4 regions of the Lysinibacillus sp. fls2-241-R2A-57 genome follow, and region 1 is predicted to be linked to each of the others. Evidence: riboswitches for the same ligand, from Rfam matches in the RefSeq annotation. Region 1 holds a riboswitch; each other region holds the start of a gene.

The links. A riboswitch is a leader RNA that binds a small molecule or an ion and turns the genes downstream of it on or off. The one in region 1 is predicted to bind cobalamin.
Region 2: it holds a riboswitch for cobalamin, as region 1 does, so the genes downstream of both, QRN68_RS21455 (ribonucleotide reductase N-terminal alpha domain-containing protein) here and QRN68_RS07660 (energy-coupling factor ABC transporter permease) in region 1, are expected to answer to the same signal.
Region 3: it holds a riboswitch for cobalamin, as region 1 does, so the genes downstream of both, QRN68_RS26545 (ABC transporter substrate-binding protein) here and QRN68_RS07660 (energy-coupling factor ABC transporter permease) in region 1, are expected to answer to the same signal.
Region 4: it holds a riboswitch for cobalamin, as region 1 does, so the genes downstream of both, QRN68_RS10390 (FecCD family ABC transporter permease) here and QRN68_RS07660 (energy-coupling factor ABC transporter permease) in region 1, are expected to answer to the same signal.

Annotation. Positions count from the first base shown of each region.
Region 1 is NZ_JARVRU010000037.1:4,266-10,289, reverse strand. It holds gene cobJ (precorrin-3B C(17)-methyltransferase) at 1-554, opposite strand, end outside; gene QRN68_RS07665 ((2Fe-2S) ferredoxin domain-containing protein) at 559-930, opposite strand; cobalamin riboswitch at 1,073-1,256, opposite strand; cobalamin riboswitch at 1,499-1,683, shown strand; gene QRN68_RS07660 (energy-coupling factor ABC transporter permease) at 1,915-2,661, shown strand; gene QRN68_RS07655 (energy-coupling factor ABC transporter substrate-binding protein) at 2,663-2,935, shown strand; gene cbiQ (cobalt ECF transporter T component CbiQ) at 2,941-3,711, shown strand; gene QRN68_RS07645 (energy-coupling factor ABC transporter ATP-binding protein) at 3,711-4,547, shown strand; gene QRN68_RS07640 (S8 family peptidase) at 5,030-6,024, shown strand, end outside.
Region 2 is NZ_JARVRU010000158.1:16,609-22,632, reverse strand. It holds gene QRN68_RS21465 (ribonucleotide-diphosphate reductase subunit beta) at 1-594, opposite strand, end outside; partial or broken gene QRN68_RS21460 (ribonucleoside-diphosphate reductase subunit alpha) at 608-1,519, opposite strand; partial or broken gene QRN68_RS21455 (ribonucleotide reductase N-terminal alpha domain-containing protein) at 1,858-3,159, opposite strand; cobalamin riboswitch at 3,322-3,508, opposite strand; gene QRN68_RS21450 (hypothetical protein) at 3,619-4,302, opposite strand; gene QRN68_RS21445 (ECF transporter S component) at 4,299-4,793, opposite strand; gene QRN68_RS21440 (bifunctional adenosylcobinamide kinase/adenosylcobinamide-phosphate guanylyltransferase) at 4,908-5,300, opposite strand; gene QRN68_RS21435 (histidine phosphatase family protein) at 5,249-5,848, opposite strand; gene cobS (adenosylcobinamide-GDP ribazoletransferase) at 5,821-6,024, opposite strand, start outside.
Region 3 is NZ_JARVRU010000226.1:4,882-10,905, forward strand. It holds gene QRN68_RS26535 (NUDIX hydrolase) at 90-539, opposite strand; gene QRN68_RS26540 (elongation factor G) at 1,708-3,648, opposite strand; cobalamin riboswitch at 3,840-4,026, shown strand; gene QRN68_RS26545 (ABC transporter substrate-binding protein) at 4,206-5,207, shown strand; gene QRN68_RS26550 (precorrin-3B methylase) at 5,265-5,924, shown strand.
Region 4 is NZ_JARVRU010000049.1:2,058-8,081, forward strand. It holds gene QRN68_RS10375 (class I adenylate-forming enzyme family protein) at 1-167, shown strand, start outside; gene QRN68_RS10380 (acyl-CoA dehydrogenase family protein) at 169-1,836, shown strand; gene QRN68_RS10385 (hypothetical protein) at 1,833-1,991, opposite strand; cobalamin riboswitch at 2,153-2,335, shown strand; gene QRN68_RS10390 (FecCD family ABC transporter permease) at 2,547-3,548, shown strand; gene QRN68_RS10395 (adenosylcobinamide amidohydrolase) at 3,545-5,017, shown strand; gene QRN68_RS10400 (cob(I)yrinic acid a,c-diamide adenosyltransferase) at 5,226-5,789, shown strand.

The DNA of each region.
Region 1 (6,024 bases):
ATTCGTTGTGCCTCCACAATTTGTCTCGTACGACGACCACTCTTTGGGTTATAAAGAGCAATAACAAAATCCGCCATTGCGGCTGCTTCTACTCGTTTTGCAATTAAATTCCAAGGCGTTAAGTGGTCACTTAAACTAATCGTACAGGCGTCATGCATAATCGGAGCACCTAGTAAACTTGCACACGAATTGATAGCCGAAATACCCGGAACAATTTCTACCTCAACACCAGTTGCTTCCGTCCAGCCTAGCTCGATTAATACCTCATACACTAATCCCGCCATGCCATAGACACCAGCATCTCCGCTCGAAATAACAGATACGATACTGCCTGCCTCTGCTTGGCGGACCGCTTCCTGTGCACGTGAAACCTCTTCTGTCATACCGGTACTAATAATTGACTTTGCACTTACTAAATCCTGAATAAGTTCAACATAAGTTTTATAGCCTATGATCATATCACTTTGTTGTAGTGCCTCCACAGCACGAGTCGTAATATGTTTAAAATCTCCAGGTCCAAAGCCAACTACGAAAATCTTCCCTTTTTGCGACATTTTGTTACCCCTCTTTCACCTTTTCAATACCTTTAATGGCTGTTGTTTGTGCTGTACGCTGTAACGAACCTTCACGCAGTGTAAAGACATGCTCATTATGTAACGATTCGTGATTTAAATCTTGAACAAGTGCCCGCGCATGCTCTGTGGTCGGCACACGGTACCAATTCCCTTGAGGATAAGCGATGACAACACAAGCATCCTTACACCTACCATTACAGCGTGTCCTTGTCGTATGTATTTCCTTATCAATCGCCAGCAACTGAATTTCATCACGGATTGCCTGTGTAATTTCCTCTCCATCTTTTTTCATACAGCTACTGCCATTGCAAATAAAAAGATGCGTTTTCATCCCCTCTAAATTCCATGTTGTCATTGTTGTTCTCCCCTCATTTGCTTTTAGGAAAAAGAAAAAACCTTTACTCTAGACGAAGAGTAAAGGTTTTGTAGAAGCCAAATTAAAACGAATATATACAGGTACTCGCTCTCGCTTCAACTTCTCCCTCCGAAAAGTTTGCATGCATTTATCGCAATAAGCAGGTTTCCTGACTTAAGCTTCCTTTTACTTTCGCGCCTTCCCAAGTTTTCACTAGTGGCATTTGCGATTTCATCAGCTATTACAGTAGCGGGGGCTGTATCGGATTTTCACCGATTTCCCTATTATCTCGAAAATATTCGAGCACTTATTGACGTTTTTATATGAAATTGTATTTTTTATGTAATAGAAATCTGTCTCTATCATAGCTTATTTTTTTAAAATTTCAATATTTCTTTCTTAATTTGTGACATTTTTATTAATTATTCAGCAAATTTCCCCTAGAAAAAAGGGAAATTCCTCTTCTGTATTATCCGAATTTTCTACAATGCCCCTCAATTTAAAAAATTTTTCATAAAAAAGATAGCTTGTTTACGGAAATTCATGTTACACTTTGTCGTGAAATCTCACAACTTCATCTTTTTTCGGTGCGAATTGTTCATCAATTCGCTTAAAAGGGAAGCCGGTTTAAGTCCGGCGCGGTCCCGCCACTGTACTAGGGAGTTTTATAGATAATGTCACTGTCCAAAGGATGGGAAGGCCTATAAAACGTTGAACTAAAGCCAGGAGACCTGCCGAAAAATAAGTGATCGTTTCAACCTACGAGGATAGGTGTGCGCCTAGCAGATTAGATTTTTAATTACTTTTTTAGCTATGCACTTTTCCTGAATCGGAGAAGTGTTTTTTTATCTTCATTTTCATCTCAAGGTGGTAGATGCGTACAGATATGGTTCCGGTTGAGGAGCAAAACACCTATTTTATGGCAAGGTGAAATAATTTCGTTCGCACGCTAATTCGAAAATTTTAATGTAAGGAGGAGAGATTTTGAAATTCTCAGGTTGGAAGCTTAGTTATTTCTTACTGGCATTTTTATTCGTGCCAAATCGTGCATTTGCTATGCATATCATGGAGGGCTTTTTGCCGATTGAATGGGCAATTTTTTGGTGGGTCATTTCCATTCCATTTATTATTTTAGGATTACGTTCAATTCGCAAAACCATTGATGAAAATCCTGAAACAAAAATGATACTAGGTTTATCGGGTGCCTTCGCCTTTGTGCTATCAGCCTTAAAAATCCCTTCTGTAACAGGGAGTTGCTCGCACCCGACAGGAGTTGGACTTGGGACTGTTCTTTTTGGGCCACTAGCTATGAGTGTGATCGGGACAATCGTATTATTATTCCAATCTTTACTTTTAGCACATGGTGGACTTACAACTTTAGGGGCAAACGCCTTTTCCATGGCAATTGTTGGTCCTATTATTGCTTACTATGTTTTTAAAGGCTCACAAAAAATAGGGCTATCATTTTCCATAGCTGTCTTTTTAGCAGCAATGCTTGGTGACTTAGGTACATATGTTGTCACTTCTGTACAGTTAGCTCTTGCCTTCCCTTCTGAAGTAGGAGGATTTATGGCTTCATTCACAAAATTTGCTGGTATTTTTGCATTAACACAAATTCCTCTCGCTATTAGTGAAGGAATTTTAACAGTGATCGTTATGAACTTCTTGAAAAAATATAATTTGAGCGAACTAAAAGCATTACGTGTTTTCTCAGCAAAGGAGGCACACTAATATGAAAAAAAATTTACTGCTCCTAGCAATTGTTGTGTTTCTAGCAATCTTCCCTCTCTTTATCCAAAAAGGTGCAGAATTTGAAGGGGCTGATGGCCAAGCAGAAGCAGCGATTAGTGAAATTAACGCTGACTACGAACCTTGGTTTGAAAGCATATGGGAGCCACCGAGTGGTGAAATTGAAAGCTTATTATTCGCACTACAAGCTGCTATCGGCGCTGGATTTATCGGCTATTTTATCGGCTTAATGCGCGGCAAACATAAAGAAGGTTAAACGCTATGTTACTCATTGATAAGTATGCATATATGAATAAACTAGCGTCTGTTCATCCGCTAGAAAAAATGACGTTATCCCTGGGATTACTATTATTGTCGCTTATCATTAGAGATGAACGAATTTCACTCATTACATTTATTGTGATGAGTGCTTTTATCATTCTAAGCGCAAAAATTCCATTTAAATATTATGCAAAACTACTATTGCTACCAGGATTTTTTTTACTTTCAAGTTTAGTATCCATATTAATTTCTATAGCACCATCAACAAGCACGCTACCTGCTCACATATGGTCTTTCACTGTAAATAATTGGACAATTTTCGTCAGCAGTGCAAGCATAACGATAGCACAGCAGCTTTTTTTCATCGTCCTTGGCAGCACTAGTTGTTTGTATTTTTTAATTCTTACAACATCGGTACAATCAATTTGCTATGTTCTACGACAATGGCGACTTCCTGTTTTATTTGTAGAGCTAGTAGAATTAACGTATCGTTTTATTTTTATATTTTTAGACAGTATGCAAAAAATTCATCTTGCCCAGCAGGCTCGCTTAGGTTACCGCTCCCCTATGCAGTGGCTACGCTCCATATCAATGCTGATTGCAGCATTATTAGCAGAGCTGTTTCAACGAAGTCGTGAGCTAAACAATGCAATGGAAGCACGCGGTGGCGAAACTGTCTATTGGCAAGAGAATGTTACCTATTGCATGAAAAACTGGCTAGGTATTGCTGCTATCTTTATTTCCCTCATCATTTATGGAGGTTTTTTCTGATGACAGACTTTTACTTTGAACTAAATCAATTATCCTACGCTTATGCCGATGGAACTCATGCTTTAACAGATATTACACTCCAAATTCCAAAAGGGAAAAAAATCGCTTTACTTGGTCATAATGGAGCTGGAAAGTCAACGTTATTTCAGCATTTAAACGGCATTTTGAAGCCTACCACTGGAAATATATCCTTTTGTGGCAAAGAACTTAACTATAGTAGAAAAGCATTAAAAGAATTACGCCAACAGGTTGGTATTGTTTTTCAGGATGCAGACAACCAGCTTTTTTCAGGTACAGTTAAGCAAGATATTGCATTTGGACCTTTGAACCTTGGTTGGACGACTGAAAAAATTGAAGAGAAAATAGCATGGGCTGTTGCTCAAACTGAAGTTGAACCATTACTCGATAAACCGATCCATTTTTTGAGTGTTGGACAGAAAAAACGTGTGGCAATGGCTGGAGTTCTAGCGATGGAACCATCTGTTTTATTATTAGATGAACCAACAGCTGGACTAGACAATTATTATGTTGCACAAGTTTTACAGTATTTAGCTAAATTAGAGAATGGTGAACGTACTATTTTACTAGCAACGCATGATATCCCATTAGCCTATGAATGGGCAGATCAAATAATCGTAATGGAAGCTGGGAAAATTATTTATAATGGAGACCCTGTTGAATTGTTCTATCAAGAAGAGTTACTTGAACGGGCCCATCTCGAACGCCCATGGGTCTTTGACATGACGATTGCCTTGCAAAAGAAGAAACTATTTGAGAAAAACATTACAATGCCCCGTTCAAAGGGAGATTTACAAAGACTAATTGAGCAGCTTTAAGACGATGCTTTAAGGTTATAACATTTCTTGGACTATAGTTGCGTTTTTAGCTCATCACCAAAAGTTGTGGATGACATTTGTTAAAATATATGCCCTGTATATTAGGTGATTGGAGTGTCAAGTTTCGCCGCTAACCAAGCGAACTTCGCCGCTAAAGCACCCTGTTCCGACGCTATCTAAGCGATTTTCGCCGCTAAAGCACCCTGTTCCGACGCCAACCAAGTGAACTTCGCCGCTAAAGCATCATGTTCCGCCGCTAACTAAGCGGCAGCGACAAATGTTTTATCTGTGCGAAAGCCAAAGCGTCCAGTCGGAACGGAAATCAACCACTCGTCATAGTGATGATTCATAGATTTTACATAAAGGAAAAATATAGATTGGTACTTTTGGAAAAATAACGACTTATTTACGAAACTTTTCTATCAGTCATCCGTATTAGTATAGATGTAACTTAAATCAACACAATCAAGGAGGTCATACAGTTGAAGAACTGGAAGAAAAAATCATTTGCTATAGTAGCATCTGCTGCACTAATGGTTCCTACTGCTTCTGCCTTTGCTGAAACACCACAAAAAGCAGAGAAGAACCCAGAGTCAGTGAAAGTAGCAAACAATCAGAAACAAACCGAAAAGAATCAAAAAGAATGGATTAGTCAGGATACAATTATCGTCAAGCACTCTGGTCTTGATAAGAATGTGCATAAAAAAATTGGCGCGAAAGTAATCCGCTCTATTCCTTCTTTAGGTTACGATGTTATCCAACTTAACAAGGGAGTAACTTTAGAAAAAGCAGTTTCATATTATGCAAATCAAAAAGGGGTTAAAAATGTTTCTCCAAGTTACATGTATCATTCCTTCGACACTGGCGTAGATCCAAAGAAAAATGATATGTATCATTTAAATCTGCTTGAAATTGATAAGGCCCTAGAATTAGCAGGCAATAATGAAGTAAAAGTTGCGGTTATCGATTCTGGTGTAGATTTTAAACATCCAGATTTAAAATCTCAAGTGCTTCCACCATATAATGCAGCAGCACCTGCCAATACTACTTCTACTGGTGACCATGGAACACATGTAGCAGGTATTATTGGAGCGGCAAAAGACAATGCTGTAGGAGGACATGGGGTTAATCCAAATGCTAAACTTATGCCAATTGATGTATTCAATGGAAAAGCTGGTGCCAATGATTTCGTCATTGCCCAAGGTATACTTTACGCTATTGAGCAAGGCGCTGATGTTATTAACATGAGCCTTGGTGGCTATGGAGAATCTCCACTAATGAAGGACGCTGTTCAGAAAGCTATTGATCATGGAATTACTGTTGTAGCGGCTGCAGGAAATGAATCCACAGATAATTACTCCTTCCCTGCTTCATACGAAGGTGTTATTAGCGTAGGTTCTACAAATGATCGAAACAAACTATCAAGCTATTCAAACTATGGTCCATCAGTTGACCTAGTAGCTCCAGGTGAAGATAT
Region 2 (6,024 bases), on a different contig from region 1:
ATGATAGAAGAAGGCAAAGCCAGAATAGAAGAATAAGCCTTCTAAAATCACATCATAAATAATCGCCTCTAGCATATTGTCAACAGTTGACTCCTCTGAAAATGCACGGTAGCCCTTAATAATAAAATCATTACGTCGCTCTAACACTGGCTCCGTACGCCAAAAGTCAAACGTACGATCTTGTTCATCTTTGTTCACAATACTTGATAGCACATAGGAATACGAGTGATTATGAATAACCTCTTGCTGCGCTAAAATGATCATTAGTGCATTTAAGCTTGAATCTGTTAAATAATCTGCTACTTTCCCCGCAAAATCAGTTTGCACACTGTCTAATAGCGCCAGTAAACCGATAATCTTTAAGAAGGATTCCTGCTCAACTGCTGATAGCTCAGGAAACTGCTTCACATCATTGCTCATATTAATTTCAAATGGAGTCCAGAAGTTACCTAGCATTTTTTTATACTTTGGATAAGCCCAGCTAAAACGCACATCATCCCAGTTTAAAATGTTAGAAGAGCGTCCGTTCACAATGCCTGTTGAACGGTTAGGTGCTTCTTTATCCATAATTTGTCGTTTAGTAATTGTTGTCATTATTTACTTCCCCCTAGCTAGCGCAAGACTCACATTCTAGCAATTCTACAGATGTCGAGCGCACATAATACGTCGTTTTTACACCGCTCGCCCAAGCATTCATATGCAGTGCCAGTAAATCCTTCGCCTTAATCGTATTTTGAACATATAAATTAAGCGAAATACCCTGATCGATATGACGTGCTCGTGCAGCATTTTGCTTGATTGTCCAATTTTGATCGATGAAATAAGCAGATTTATAATACCAAGTCGTCACTGGTGATAAATCTGGTACAGTTACTGGTATTTTGTAATCCTTCTTCTCCTCTGAATAACTCTTTTGGAAAATAGGATCAATCGTTGCCGTACTGCCTGCTAAAATGGATGTCGATGAGTTAGGTGCAACTGCCATCACATAGCCGTTGCGCATACCTTTTTCAGCAACTGCCGCACGTAATGCATTCCATTTATCACTGTCATAGCCACGTTTGTCAAAATAAGCACCAGTATGCCAATCTGAGCCCTCAAATAATGGATAGGCTCCTTTTTCACTTGCCAAATCGTTGGAAGCACGAATCGTTAAATACGCAATTTCCTCATATAGCTTGTCCGCGAATTCTACAGCATCCTCAGACTCCCATTGAATTTCTTTTAAAGCTAATAAATGATGCCAGCCAAATGTTCCAAGTCCAATACCACGATAGCGCAAATTCGTACGCTCTGCCTGTTTTACTGGAATTGTATTTAGAGCAATAACATTATCTAGCATACGTACTTGAATTGGAATCAAGCGCTCTAAAACACCAGCCGGTACAGCTCTACCTAAATTAATGGATGATAAATTGCATACTACGAAGTCTCCAGGCTTGCGACGTGTAACGATGACATCATCTTCTAAAGTAATAGACTCAAATTCAGTTGGTGACATGTTTTGGAAAATTTCTGTCCTTTTCTTCAACTAGGTTCGCTAGACCTAATCCGTTCTCTTATGAACTGCTGTATATCACTATACAGAGGAGACTATATCATCATCCTCAGCTCTACCTGAAGGATGCTCCGCTTTTCCCTTTATGAATTATCCCTATAACGGGCCTCGCTTGAGGGGTACTCTACTCGCTTCTTCACTCATGTTTTTCAATGAGTTATGCTTTCGATAGTCGTTAGGCTTTTACTTTTGATTAACTAATTTAATCAAAAGATTTAGCACGGTAGGTTATCACATTGTGACTTTCCCCGTTTAACGGAGTTTTCGACAACCATTTCTGATTGAAGGTGCTACTATTAACACAAATTACTTGAGTAAACCATTCCTTCATGTTTATTCGGATTCATGCGGTTTACTTCATCACGATAGAACATAAACGGCACGCCTGTTTCAAGCTGTGAGCGCATAATACGCTTCATAATATCGATCGCCGGTACGACTTCACGGCTTAATAAAGGATTGGCGATACATTCTGCATATTTTGTACGGAAGGAACCGTCACCTTTTTTCTCATCATAGAAATCCTCTAGTGAGTAGCCCATAACCTCTCGTACTTCATGTGGGTCAAATAAATGCCATTCCCCGCGCTCTTCAACTGTCTCCATAAATAAATCCGGTAAGCATAGCCCTGTGAAAATATCATGGGCACGTAAACGCTCATCCCCATTGTTTAAACGTAAATCTAAAAACGTAAAGACGTCCTTATGCCAAACATCTAAATAAACAGCAATAGCTCCTTGGCGTTGACCAAGCTGATCGACTGAAACTGCCGTATTATTAAGCTGTTTAATCCAAGGTAATACGCCACTTGATGCCCCTTTAAAACCTTTAATAGATGAGCCTCGGCTACGAATTTTGCCCATATAAACGCCAATGCCACCACCGTATTTCGATAAGGTTGCAACATCTGTATTTGTGTCGTAAATGCTTTGTAAACTATCATCTACTGTATCGATAAAGCAGCTAGATAACTGTCCATGTGTTTTCCCTGCATTCGATAATGTCGGAGTGGCTACTGTCATATATAAATTGCTCATTGCCCAGTAAGACTCTCGCACCTTTTGTAAACGATTTTCTGTTTCATCCTGCATCAATGTCATCGCAATGACCATCCAACGTTCCTGAGGTAGCTCCACTGGTGTTTTCGTATAATCACGGACAACATAGCGGTCCATCAATGTTTTTAAGCCAATATATGTAAACAACTCATCTCGACTTTGTTCTAAATAAGAAGCAAGTTCCTGAAGCTCTTGCTCACTATATTTTGTTGTTAAACTTTCATGATACAAACCAGCCTCTGTATAGCGTGCTAATTGTGCTGGGAATACCTGATAAACATCTTTCACTGAAACGCCGCGACGCATTGCAAATTGGTCATATAATTTTTCTAAATAAATTTGCGCTGCAACAAATGTCCAATATGGCTCCTCTTCATCAATTAGGCTAAGCGTTTGTAAAATCATCGCATCTGCCCATGCCTCAAATGTGGCATTGTCATTTTTTCGTAGCCATCGATCCGATAACCTTACAAAACTTTCAAGTTCATCCTCCGTGTAACTATTCTTTAACTTAGCAATTTGCTGTTCGATTTGAATTGTCATATACACATACTCTCCCTTTCTTTCTACAACAACACAAAAAGCGATCATGCACCCTCTATCGGTTGCGTGATCGCTGTAAAATCGGAAATGGAAATGAAGGACATGCACACAAAGAAGTGAACAAATCTCTCGCCTCCACTTCTCAATCCCCGAAGAATGTGTTGTTGTCTCGAACAAATTGGCAGGTCTCCTGGCTCATGCTTCCTCCAAATGATCGCCTTCCCATTTTTAACAGTGGCCTCATCATCATTTGTCAGCACTTACAGTTGCGGGGACAGCTTCGGCTTAAGATGCTCTTTTTCCGAATTCCCTTTTAAACCATATTGGTACCTCTTGTCCAAAATACTATATATTGTGTTTTAACTCCTAAACAAATCTAACATATTGTGTTTGTTGTTGCAATAGGCGTTTTGCCCCTTGAATTTTTTTAAGTGCTACTTTTTCTCGAAGCAAGCCCTATTACAATGCAGTTTTACGTAGTTTTTCAAAATTTCTAGGAAAAATATTTTGTGCCAGTTGCTCTTTTTCTGGATGTACTCCTAGTAAAATGACTGCACATGGGCCAGCCGTTTTCTCAACATCTAGCGAACTTTTGACCTGTTGATTGCCAAAAAGGCGGGTAAATTCTGCTTGCAGACCTTTTGATCCTACTGGCCAAACTTGCTGCACGATGTCCTCTTTCCATGCCTGAAAAACAGGCTGTAGCTGTGCGACATCCTCAGGCTGCGCAAGGACTTCATTGCCTACAAGTGGCAGTCCATATGTATACCAAATAAGTTGTTCATGCTTAGTTAGTGTACGTTTCTGCTGTTCTCCAAGCATCGTTATAGACAAACCTGATTGTACAGTTGGCATATTGGACTCAGTGCTACCGTCTATTTGCGGACAAATAAGACCAGCTTCATCAAAAACTTGCTGAATGCCTGCTACATACCGAGACCATGCCGCATCCCCTGAAAAATTAGCGAGTAGGACATGTGTTGGTAAAGCATTTGCGGCAAGCTGCTCTAAAAAAGTAACACGTGCTGTCAAGTATGCCGTTAGTTGATCTGAGGCTGACACAACATCTTGTGGTTTTTCACCAATTGCTGCGGCATTATCTGTCGTAGCAATGAGCTCCCCTATTTTTATGGCATTTCTCAATGTAATCGCCCTGCCTTACGCACAAATACTTTAGATAAAATTGGCATTGCAACTGCAACGATGATTAAATTAATCAATGTTGCCAGCGGAAGACTCGTAAGAGATGCCCAATAAAATGCCGGACTAATGATAAAGTAAAACGGTAATGGTGCCACAACGCCATTTAAAATAAGTGCCACAGGCCATTTCCAGAAATGCATTCCTTTATTATGCATAATCCCGAAGATCCATACAACGATAAACATTTCTACTGCGATAATAATATGGAGTGGTCCTAGTGGGAAGCCAGAAGTTAAGGCTGTAATAAAATGCCCAATTACCCCCGCAACCCCAGCCAATACTGGAGATAAAAATACAACACTCAAAAATGCCGGAGCAGAGTCCAGCGCAGCAGTTGCAATAAATGTTGGAATTTTAATCACTGCACCAACTGCACAAATTGCCGCTACCATGGCAACGAGTGTCAATTTCATTAACCTTTGTCGATCCATTCCATTTCCTCTTTTCTTTTTATCTTTGACGCTTCACTATAACGTGGAGTTGATTTCCATCCGACCCTGGGCGTCCACTCCTCGTATTAAAAATTCTTCAAGACAAATATCACGTCATTTAATTTGTTCCCCGATACCGTACCAAATGCGTACGACATGTTCCGCTTCAGCAAATAACGCCTGGTACAAGCGCCCACATGTATCGCGTAATAATCGTGCCTGTTTTTCCATCGGCACAACCCCACGTCCCATATCGGTCACAATTATATACAGTGCACAATTTTCGTCAAGAGTCTTTAGTCTTGTCAAAATGGTTTTGACAAGGGCCTCATCATCCTCTAGATCTTGTGTCACGAGCCACTTTTCTAAGTTTTTAATAACAAGTATATCACTGGCAGGAATGTCATCAGGTACATAGCCATCTACTAGCTCAACTTTTTGATCTGCAAGCAAATTCATGACATAGTCGGTTTTTCCACTATAAGCTCCTCCGATAAAGACATGCATCTTGCTCCCTCCTCCCAAGCCTTTCTTGAAAACGTTAAAGTGAACATTTTATCATGCGGCGTATGATACGTCCAAAATGGTTGCTCAGTTGGTGCAAATGCAACAAGCAGTGCTCGAATGACTCCACCATGAACGACGAGATGATAAACATCTTCATCTTTGGATAACGCTGTAAACCCTTCCATAACACGCGCACAAAAGGCATCAAAGCCTTCCCCTTTTGGAGGCGGTGATTGTACCGGGTCATCTAACCATGCACAATAACGATGATCAGATTTTAACTCCTCATATGTTTGCCCTTCAAATTCACCGAAGTTCGACTCTCGGAATCTCTTATCTGCCATGTAAGTTGCGTTCGTAAAATAATGGGCAGCTGTTTCTCTACAGCGCCGTAAATCGCTACCATACACCTTTGTGACATCTTTATCTACAATAGTCAGCGAAGATACATCTGCTAATGATGAATCTGTCCAGCCGATATAACGCTTTTCCAGATTTTCCTTTGTTGGTGCATGTCTCATTAAGCGCACAATAACAACGTCACCCACAGCACAACCTCCATTCCTTCAATTGAAGCACCGAGTAAATCCCCTGAAACACCACCAAAGTTGCGCACTGTAAATTGTCGAAAGACTAAAAAGGCAATCGCTAATACAGCAATCAACACGAACGGAACAATGGAGAAGCCTATGACAAACAATAAGCTAGTATACGCCACAACTAG
Region 3 (6,024 bases), on a different contig from region 1:
AACGAAAAGGCTCTGTGTGTAATTTTACGCACAAGCCTCTTAATTGCTGTGTGAAGCGGGGTAAGGAGTGATTGATTATAGCCCCATATCTAATTAGTTGAAATATAACCAACCTTTTCTAGTAATTTCAATGTCGTATAATTTAAATTTGGGAGTTTGTCCAAAGGGAAATATTCTAAATTTTTACTTTCCTCATTTTGTGTAATAATGCCTTTTACAGCAATTGCTTTAAAAATTGCCGTAGCATTATAAATTTCATCCCCATGTGGAAATTTATAATATAACTCTCTCCCTGAAGCTAAGCCAAGCAATTTCAATTCTTGGGCGATTAAGCCTGTTTCCTCATACAACTCTTTTTGAGCAGTTTCTTCAAAACTATCTCCAATTTCCATTCCACCACCTGGAAGCCCCCAATCATTTGTATCTGAACGTAATTGCAAAAGTATTTCATTCTTTTCGTTCAAAACAATGATTGCGGAACCTGGTGCAATAATAGGACTTGTTCCAACATATTGTCGTAAAGATTTTATATAATTCATTGTTTCCTCCAATTGTTCTTTTCTTAACAAAGTGAAAAATTCTATCTGTAAAGAATCATAACATATCAAAATTTTTGTTGGTAGATAAATGGTAAATGTGTATTGAAGAAGATTAATCTTTACAGCTGGCGAGACGATGAGATCTAAATAGTTTCAACTTTGAGATAGCCTACATAAGTAACTATTGCGATCTCCTAGAGCCTCTTACAAAGCCTGTGAGGATTGAGAATGATTTAGAAGAAGGTAGTCTATGATTGCTATGTGTGGAACTAAGGGAGCGTATTGTGTGAAAGTGTTAAAGCATAACAAAAGGACTTGCATATATGAGATTCAATCATACATACAAGTCCTATACTTATTGAATTAAAGCTCCCCGTTTGTTAAAAACTTTTGAAATTATGACTATAAAAGTCACTGGAATAATCCAATTACCCACACAATTAGGTAAATTGGCATTGCAACTATTAACATACCAGCAATTAAGTACCCCAGGCATTTTAATACAACCTTTATAACATCGTATACTGCACCGGCCAAGTCATCAATAAACTTTGCGATATGAATCCACCCCTTTACTATCTCTTTTTAAGTGACTACTTTAAAGATATTTTCGTACGTTATAAATAGCATGAAGCCTATAAAACAACTGAGAAGATTTAGGATAAAGTCATGTAACATTGATATGTATATAATAAAAATTCATTTCCAATAAATTTTAAACATCCTTGAAAATTCCTGTCCTTCACTTATTTTACTGAAAATGTTTCGTTAAAAATTGTAACATAGCAGAATAATTGATGATAGAGGAAAAGTAGATGTGTAGATTTAAAGAAGCGCTTAGAGGGAGCTTAGAGACTGTGATCATTGATAGGGGAGTAGAGGAATCACTGACACAGGATGTACCCACGCGTACCAGGAGAATATCCGCGAAATCAGGGCGAATACCCGCGAAGCCAAAGCAAATACCCGCGCGTACTAGGGAAATACCCGCGGAACCAGAGCGAATACCCGCGCGTACCAGAGAAATACCCGCGAAATCAGAGCGAATACCCGCGCGTACCAGGGAAATACCCGCGGAACCAAAGCAAATAACCACACGCTAACATAAAATCCTCGCTAAAAAACAGGACAATGATCTAACAATCACGTCCTGTTTTTTTAATGTGAATTATTTAATGCAATGCATCGCTGCCTCAGCTTCTTCCCATGGAACTGAGTAGCCCTTGCCTTTTGCACAAAAAATACTGGAGGATGTATATTCAGGATCAGCATTTTTATCGTAGCCGATTTGCGTGATAACCTCTTCCGTATTATGGCACGTATCATAACCATCAAATTGCAGGGAGAGTACGCCCTTTCCGTTGGTGTAGGCGGCAAAGGTTGTGCTATAGCTCATAAATGTTGCGACAGGGGCACGGCCAGTTAAAATGGCATCATTTTCGGTTAGGATAGGTGCGGCAAATGTACCTGAAGCTTGCTGAATATCGGTCATCATGCGGCCGATAAAATCACTAGGGGCTTTGAGCTTAAAGCGGTAATAGGGCTCTAGTAATATATTTTCTGCTTGCTCAAGACCTTGCCGTAATGCACGGAATGTTGCCTCGCGGAAATCGCCACCTTCAGTATGTTTAATATGTGCACGTCCTGTTAAAAGCGTGAAGCGAATATCTGTCACGGGAAAACCTGTTAACAGCCCATGATGATCGCGCTCGAATAAATGCTTTTCAATGAGTCGTTGGTGCCCAACCGATAAATCGTCCGCATGGCATGCATTGACAAATGTATTGCCAGTACCACGTGTATTTGGCTCCATCAATAAATGTACTTCCGCATAATGCTTTAATGGTTCAAAATGACCGTAGCCTGTTACAGTTGTCGCAATTGATTCCATATATAAAATCTGTGGTTCGCCAAATGAAACGTTTAGTGAGAAGCGGTTGTTGAGTACTTCGACAAGAACCTCGAGCTGGATGACACCCATAATATGTACATGAATTTCTTGGAATTTTTCATGCCATAGTACACGTAATGATGGTTCCTCTGCTTCAAGCATGCGAAAAATTTTTAAAACTTCTTTAATATGCTGATCGCCTTCATATTGTACTTTTGCCTGCAACGTTGGTACTAACTCGTAGGGCTGCGGGTTGCTTGAACGACCAATGATATCGCCGATGTTTGCTTGACTAATCCCTTTGACTGCAAAAATATCCCCAGCTTTAACTTCCTGCACAGTTTCATAACGGCTGCCATTATATAGTCGAATCTCCGTCACTTTTTCTGTCATATCTCCAAACGAAAATTCATCCCGCACGTGCAACGTTCCTTGTAATGCCTTTAAAAATGTTAAGCGTTGATGTCCATCATGACGAATTTTAAAGACTTCACCTTGAAACGCTGCATTATCGTTAAAATGTGTCTCTGTAAGTAGGGGGAGCTGTGCTAGTAATTCCTGTATCCCAGTATCTTTTAAAGCAGAGCCAGTAAAACATAAAAAGGCCTTTTCTTGTTTAATCATCGCCTGCAAATGAGTCAGGGAGCTAAAGCTATCCAAAGTTTCATTAAGAAAAGCATCGAGAAGCTGTTCATCACGTTCAGCAAGCCACTCCATAATGTGATTGGAAACATAATCAGAACGGAGCGGTTCGTCCATTAATAAAACATCCTCAGAGCAATCCTTTTGAAGCTGTGTCATAACGGCTTCTACATTTGCACCTTGACGATCTATTTTGTTGATAAAGAAGAAGGTTGGGACGTGATATTGGCGTAAAAGTTGCCACACTGTTTCGGTATGACCCTGCACTCCTTCGACGGCACTTATAACAATGATGGCATAATCCATAACACGAATAGCACGTTCCATTTCTGGTGAAAAATCGACGTGCCCAGGTGTATCAATTAACGTATATGTATCATTTCCAATCGTCATACGACCTTGCTCTGCAAAAATTGTAATACCTCGCTGACGCTCTAGCTCATGATTATCTAGAAATGTATCCTGGTGATCCACTCGTCCGCGGGCTTGAATACTTTTTGTATGAAATAGTAACTGCTCAGAAAATGTAGTTTTTCCTGCATCAACGTGAGCGAGTACACCAATTGTTACATGCATAAAAAAATCCTCGTTTCTATTTTTCATCTTTCACCATTGTAACAGAATTACTAGAAAAAGATTTCGTGTAAAATAGTTAGTATTTATGTCGAAATAGTGCTAATATATTCATGATTATGATTTTATGGATTTTTTGTGAGATTGCGACCAAAAATTTCTTTTGCTAGTTTATCAATATCATTGACAACAAAAAAATATAACGACTTATTGGTGCAAATGACTTTTATTATTTGCTTAAAAGGGAAATCGGTGCGAATCCGATGCTGTCCCGCAACTGTAAATGGGGAGTCTATACGAGATACCACTGTAGCCATGCTATGGGAAGGTGTATAGATGATGAACCTAAGCCAGGATACCTGCCAATGTGTATTTTTTACTTAAACCACGAGGATGGGGATAGTGAATAGGTTGAAGAACCTTTCTTTCACTATGCTAACCTCTTGGAAACAAGGGGATTTTTTTATGCCCTTTTTAACTTAAATCAGCGAGTGTCATTCAGGTAGCAAAGGAGTCAAAAGATTTCTTTCTATATAGTTAACAGCAAAGGAGAAGAGGACATGAAGAAATGGAAAAGCTTGTGGCTTGTCTTTGCGATTGCGTTAATCGCTATACTTGGCGCGTGTAATACAAAGGACAAACCAGAATCAGCAGCACAAGGTGAGAAGGTAGAGCCTTCCCAAGCTGAAACGACAGAAATTACGATTGAAAATAATGGAACAACACAAATATATAAGGAAGCACCAAAAAAAGCGATTAGCTTAAATCAGCATGTAACAGAAATTATGTTAGCGTTAGGCTTAGAAGATTCAATGGTAGGGACAGCGTACTTAGATGACAAAATTTATGAGCCCCTACAAGCTGCATACGATAAAGTGCCGGTGTTAGCTAAACAGTATCCTTCAAAGGAACAGGTTATTGATGCAGAAGCAGACTTTATATACGGAGGTTGGAAAAGCGCCTTTGGGGAGAAAGGTGTTGGTACACAGGAAGAGCTTGAGGCATTAGGGATACACACTTATTTACATACAGCCTCAAATATGACGAAACCAACTTTAAAAGATATTTTCACAGATATACGAAATATCGCAAAAATTTTTCGTGTCGAGGATCGCGGAGAAGCTTTAATTGAACAAATGACGAAGGATGTAGACGCAGTTCGTGCGAAATTACCACAAGATAAGAAAGGTCTACGCGTTTTAGTTTATGACAGTGGTGATAAAGATGTCTTAACCACTGGACAAAACTTTATGAATGAGCTTGTGACGATTGCTGGCGGTAAAAATATTTTTGGTGATGTGGAATCAGGATGGACTACGGTATCAAAAGAAGATGCAGTAGAGCGTAATCCAGAAGTCGTTGTTGTCGTTGATTACGGAGAAAAAACGGCGGAAGAAAAAATAAAATTCTTAAAACATGATCCAGCGTTGAAAGAAATGGAAGCAGTTAAAAATGAACGTTTTGTAATCTTACCACTTTCTGCTGCGTCAGAAGGGGTTCGTGCTGCAGAAGCTATTCAAATATTAGCTAAGGGCTTCTATCCTGAGAGCTTTGAAAACTAGAAAAAAATTTGGGGTTAGCAAAACGCTAGCCCCTTTTTTTATAAGGAGCGTTAAACAATGAATGCATTCCATACGAATATACCGGACAAAACCTTTGAAAAGTTAAATAACAATGGCGATTTTACTCGTCTTGCAGTAAGCCCCGGTATTATAAATAAGCATTATACTCCTGCACAATTCCAAACAATTGCAAAGGTTGTAGGGAAGACTGGTGCTATCAAATACTCTGCCTCGTATAGCATATTACTATCAATTCCAACAGAAGATGTAGAAGATACGATTGAGGAACTAGAAGACGCTGGCCTGTATGTGGCAAAGCAAGGACCGATTGTGGCGATGAAGGCCTGTGATTTTTGCGATGGAGATAAGATGGAGGCGGCACCGATTACTGAACAGCTATATCATTCATTAGAAGGAATATCTGTACCTACAAGATTACGTATAAACGTAAATGGCTGTGCCTCGGCCTGCTATAATGCGGTGTATGATGATATTGGGCTCGTCTATCAAAAAGATAGCTTTGATGTCTATTTAGGGGCAGTACCAATGGGTGTAAATGCTCAAGCGGGTACTCTGTTTGCGAAAAGGGTAGGAGTTGAGCATATTGAAGGTTTTTTAAAGCAAATTATTAGCCTCTATAAGGAACATGCTCGCCCGAATGAACCCTTTTATAAATTTTACCGCAGAACAAATTCGGCTGATTATTGGGAAATGTAAAAAAGGTGATGAGAAAACACGCTGCATTTAAACATCCTTTTGTATGACTATCACCAAAAATTGTAGATGACATTTGTTAAGAATGTATGCCTGTATATAG
Region 4 (6,024 bases), on a different contig from region 1:
TCTATGCCACTAAAACAGAAATTGACGAGGACGAACTTAAAGCTTACTTAGAGGAGCATCTTGCTAAATATAAAATTCCACGCATCTTTGAACGTGTGGAAGCGCTACCACGAAATGCATCAGGCAAAATATTAAAACAAACCTTGAAAGGACAAGAGGTGAGATAGCATGAAGGTTTTACAGCAGGCAGAAATGAGAACAACGAACTTTTTTAAAGATAACGACACACTTCATAAAGTTTTAGAAATGATGCTAGATAAAGAGTTTGCAGAATATGCAACACGTGAGCTAACAGATTTCGGTGAGCTTTGTGCTGGAGATATTGATGTAAGAGCCAAACATACGGATCGAGAGGGTGAACCTCGCTTACAAAGGTATAATGCATATGGTGAAGAAGTGTCAGAGGTCTGGGTTAATGATGGCTATAAAAAAACAATTGAAGAATCATACAATACGGGTATTGTTGGCTATGTGCATAAGGATATTCCGCAATTAGGTAGAAAGGGTAACTATGTGTATAGCTTTGCTCAAGGTTATATACTGTCCCATACAGAGCCAGGCTTTTATTGCCCTGTTACGTTAACAATGGCAACGGCTTATTTACTTGATCATTATGCGAGCGATGAGGTGAAGGAGCGTTTTTTACCACATGTTTGTGCAACAGGAGATACCGAGCTGTATGAGGGAGCTACATTTTTAACGGAGCGTCAAGGTGGTTCTGATGTTGGTGCGAACGTTGTAGAGGCAAGAAAAGACGGTAATCAGTATCGTTTATTTGGTGAGAAATATTTCGCGTCAAACGCAGGAATGTGTGGGGTTGCCATGGTATTGGCCCGTATGGAAGGGGCTCAAGCAGGCTCGAAAGGTTTAACTCTATTTGCGGTCCCGTGGCGCAATGAGGATGGCACTGTTAACAACCTCCGTATTCGACGTTTAAAGGATAAACTTGGTGTTAGAGCAGTACCTTCTGGTGAGGTGGAATTTGATGGTGCATTAGCTTATGTTGTCGGTGAGCCGAATAAAGGAATTTATTATATGTTGGAGGCACTTAATTTATCAAGAATTTGCAATGCTGTTGCTTCTATCGGCATTATGCGCCGTGGTTTTTTGGAGGCGAAGCACTATGTGACAAATCGTCATGCATTTGGCAAGCCTTTAACGCAATATCCTATGATTCAGGATACATTAGGGAACTTTGCTGCCAAGCTTCATGTAGAAGTTGCTACTGTTTTTGATCTAATTCAGCTCTACGATAAAGTAACAAGTGGACAGGGTAATGAACAGGACATCATTATGAATCGCTTAAATATTGCTATTATGAAAAAAGAAACGGCAGAGCAAGCGGTCCATTATGCAAGTGAAGCGATTGAATTACATGGAGGGAATGGCTATATTGAGGATTTCGTTACACCTCGCTTATTAAGAGATGCACAGGTGCTGACTGTGTGGGAGGGAACTGCTAATATTTTAGCATTAGAACTCATTCGTTTAGTAGATAAGTTTCAAGCGCATGAATTGTTTGTTCGTGTCATGGAGGAACGTCTAGAAAAACTAGCTGACAGTCCATTGCTTCAAATTGTAGAGGAGCAATTAGCAAAACTAGACTTGACATTGCGAACATTTAGCGGCTTAGATGAAGCAACGAAAACGTTTGAGGCAAAAAAGGTTGCAGAAAAAATGGCACATGTATATGAAAGTGTTGTAGCGATCGAATGGGCACATAAATTCGGCGGTAAATATGAAAAGCTAGCAGATATTTATTTAGAGAGCACATGGGCATTGCGAGAAATGGGTGCGCCAATGAAAACGGTTCAGTATTTTTCTGATATAGTTTAACTTCTTTCAGCGGGTGTCCAAATACCTGCCGAAATAGAGGAACTTAGTCTAAAAACGCCACGTCTTGTGGTAACAACTGAGTGACCAACATCATGTTGCTGACGCTGCGCTTTCGCACAAAAAACAACTGTTGCTGACGCTGCGCTTTCGCACAAAAAACATCATGCCGCTGACGCTGCGCTAGCACTACGCTTTCGCACAAAAAAACATCATGTTGGTCTAAAGCCTTCGGACGCAATTATGCCGGAGCATAATTGATTTGATTAGAAGTTGTCTCGAATCGAGGCGACTTCTATTTTTTTCATGTATAATAAAATCAACTGAAAATTATAAAGGTTCTTTACTTATGTAAAGTGAAAAGGGAAATCGGTGTCATTCCGATGCGGTCCCGCCACTGTATGTGTGAGTTTTTTCAATTTTCGCCACTGAAAATTTCGGGAAGGCATGGAAAAGCGAATGGAGCACGAGCCAGGAGACCTGCCTTTATAGAAAACACGTTACAGCCTACGAGGATAGGGTGGTGGATTTTGTAAAAGTATTTTTGTGCAAATTTGAACCCCTCATCTTTTTATGATGAGGGGTTATTTGTTTTGTATGATTGATGTCGATAAATTCACAATCGTAGGCGATAAAAGCTAAAATGCATCGATAAATCAGAAAAACAAGTTGTTAAATATAGGCACAGATTGACTAAGGGGGAGAGCCTTTAAATGAGTAGAACGTTTATAGCCTATGTAACAGCAATTACGCTTCTAATTATTAGCATCTGGTGTGGCGTAGCGATAGGCTCAGTTCATATTCCACTAGAAGTATTGTGGAATCAGGCGGCAGATGAAACAGCTGCCAATATTTTATGGAAAATTCGTTTACCTCGAGTTCTGCTGGCTGGACTTGTCGGGGCTTCTCTTGCCATTGCAGGGGCAGCTTTTCAAGGCTTATTAAAAAATCCTTTGGCAGATCCTTATACGTTAGGTGTTTCTTCGGGTGCATCAGTTGGCGCAGTTATGACGATTTTCTTTAGTATATCAATTCCAGTAATAGGGAATTATGCATTACCAATCTTCAGTATGATAGGTGCAATATTAACGATGGTAGCTGTCATGGGCTTTGCTAGAATAGTAGACCGCACGCTAAAAATGGAAACTCTTATTTTAACAGGGGTCATCTTTAGTTCATTTTTAGGCTCCTTGATTTCATTAATGATTGCATTATCTGGTGAGGAGCTACGACAAGTTATGGGATGGCTGCTCGGCTCAGTATCAATGCGAGGTTGGCCTTATGTTCAAATGATTATTCCGTTTGTGATAATTGGTTCAATCATGCTTTGGACACAAAGACGCGAGTTAAATGTTCTGTTATATGGAGAGGAACGCGCGAAGCATTTAGGTGTTAATGTTAAGCGTAGTAAATATATAATTTTGGTAGGCGGGTCAATGTTGACAGGAGCAGCTGTAGCGGTTTCTGGTACGATTGGTTTTGTTGGCTTAGTTGTACCACATATGACGCGGATGCTTTGGGGTTCAGATCACCGTCATTTATTGCCATTATCATTTTTAAATGGGGCAACTTTGCTCATTATTTGTGATTTAATAGCTCGAACAATTATTATGCCAAGAGAGCTACCGATTGGCGTAATTACTGCATTTATTGGCGCACCCGTTTTTTCTTATATTTTTTATAAGCAACGTAGAAGCAAGGGGGGACGGGCATGATTGTTGTTGAACATCTTTCTGGTGGCTATGAAGACGTGCCGATTGTCCAGGATATAAGTTTTTCCGTTGAAAAAGGAAAAATATTAGGGATTTTAGGCCCGAACGGTAGTGGAAAATCCACACTGTTAAAAGTAATGAGTGGCATACTACCAGCAACTGCAGGCACTATATTAGTAGACGGTAAAAATATTAACGCTTATAATGCCCGTGCATTGGCGAAAAAAATGGCAGTGCTACCACAATTACATGCGAATGCCTTTACAAATAGTGTACGTGAGGCGGTATCACTTGGACGTTATCCACATCAAACAGGCTTCTTTTCAAGCTGGACTGAACGCGATGAACAAGCGGTCCAACATGCGATGCTACAAACAGGTGTGAAACGCTATGAACAGACACCGATGGAATTTTTGTCGGGCGGTGAACAACAACGAGTTTTTGTAGCCCAAGCCCTTGCGCAAACGTCGGAAATATTACTGCTAGATGAGCCGACGAACCATCTAGATATTGCCCATCAACGTCAAATTTTAGATATGGTGCGAAAAGAAGCAATTGAATGTGGATTAACCGTTATTATGGTACTACATGATATGAATTTAGCTGCCCTCTATTGTGATGAATTATTACTAATGGAAGGCGGAAGAATGCGAGCATTTGGGGCACCACATGAAGTATTAATCGCTTCGCAAATTGAAGATGTTTATCATGCGCGAGTAGCGACTTATGCACATCCTGAAATTCCAAAGCCTCAAATAACAATGATGCCAGCTTCAGTCGAACATCAGCAACGTGCTGTCATCGAAAAGGAAAATTTCACTGTTACGGATCATTACATTCAGCTTCAATCAGAGTTTCCGTTAAAAACGGTTTCCTCAGCAGTCCATAATCCGGGTATCGGTTGGTATGATTGCCTATTAAATCGCTCTGTACCAATAGATTATGTCATTAGTGATGTAAAGAAAGAGGTCGCTGAATTTTTACAAAAGGAGCATTTTTCACCTACAAGTACAGTCGTTATGTTAACAGCTGTCCCGACAAATCTTGTAGCCATTAATGAATTTAAAGCATCTTTTGGTAGCGTATTTGTTGCTGTTACGGCTGGTGTTGGTAATGCAGTGGATGTGTCACGTGCACATGAAAGACAGGATGAGCCATATATTGGTACTATAAATACATGGGTCATCGTTAATGGTTGCTTATCAGAGGAAGCGTTTTTCCAAGCAATGATGACAGCTAATGAGGCAAAAACAAAGGCATTGCAATCAGAAAATATTCGTGATGAGCTTAGTGGTACGATTGCAACAGGTACTGCTACAGATAGTTTATTAATTGCGGCGACACAAAAAGGGGAAGAAATGCAGTACGGTGGCCCAATTACAGATGTAGGCAAAATTATCGGTAAAGGTGTTTTTGAAACAACTGTACAGGCAATAAAAAATTATCTTCATTCAGTAGAGGGTTTTCTGTAGCGAAAGTGAAACGTCAGCTACAAATGGTTTATTGTAGCGAAAGCAAAACGTCAGCTACAAATGGTTTATTGTAGCGAAAGCGAAGTGTCAGCTACAGATGATTTATTGTAGCGAAAGCAAAGCGACAGCTACAGATGATTTATTGTAGCGTCAGCTATAATTACGCCAAAGTGAAATTGATAAAAATAAATTCTAGGAGATGAGAGAAATGAAGCTTTACACAAAAACTGGCGATACGGGGAAAACAAGTCTTATAGGGGGACGTGTTGACAAAGATAGTTTACGCGTAGAGACATATGGGGCAATTGATGAGTTAAATTCTTTTATTGGCAAGGCAGTAAGTGAATTAGATCGTGAGTTATTCAAGGATATTTTAATTGATTTAGAAACGATTCAGCATGAGCTTTTCGATGCAGGTGGTGACCTTGCTAACGTCATGAAGGAACGACATTATAAGCTGACAGAGCAGCCAATTGAAGTGTTAGAATCTCGTATTGATGCATTATCAGATGAAGCGCCACCATTACAGCGTTTTATTTTACCAGGTGGTGCACCAGCAGCTGCAACCTTGCACATTGCTCGCACTGTAGCGCGTCGAGCAGAGAGACAAATGGTAACGCTTATGAAGGAAATTGAAGATGTACCGACAATTGTGCAAAAGTATTTAAACCGTCTATCGGATTATTTATTTGCGGTTGCACGAGTTGTTAATCATCGATTGAATGTTGCAGATATTGAATATATTCGAAGTGGCAATGTCTTTAAAAAATAACTTGATCTCCAAAAGCTGTGGATGACATTTGATATAGGTTGATTGTACTTTGAAGATTTATCGGAACAAAATCTCATTTTATCGGAATAATTTTAGCTTTTATCGGAATAATTCAGTTTTTATCAACTAAGATCCTACTTTGAAATCTAGCACACTTAAAAAAGTCGATTTGCCATCAAAAACATGATGCAAATCGACTTTTTGAGTATCTGAATACAATCAAAAGGTAGATTTA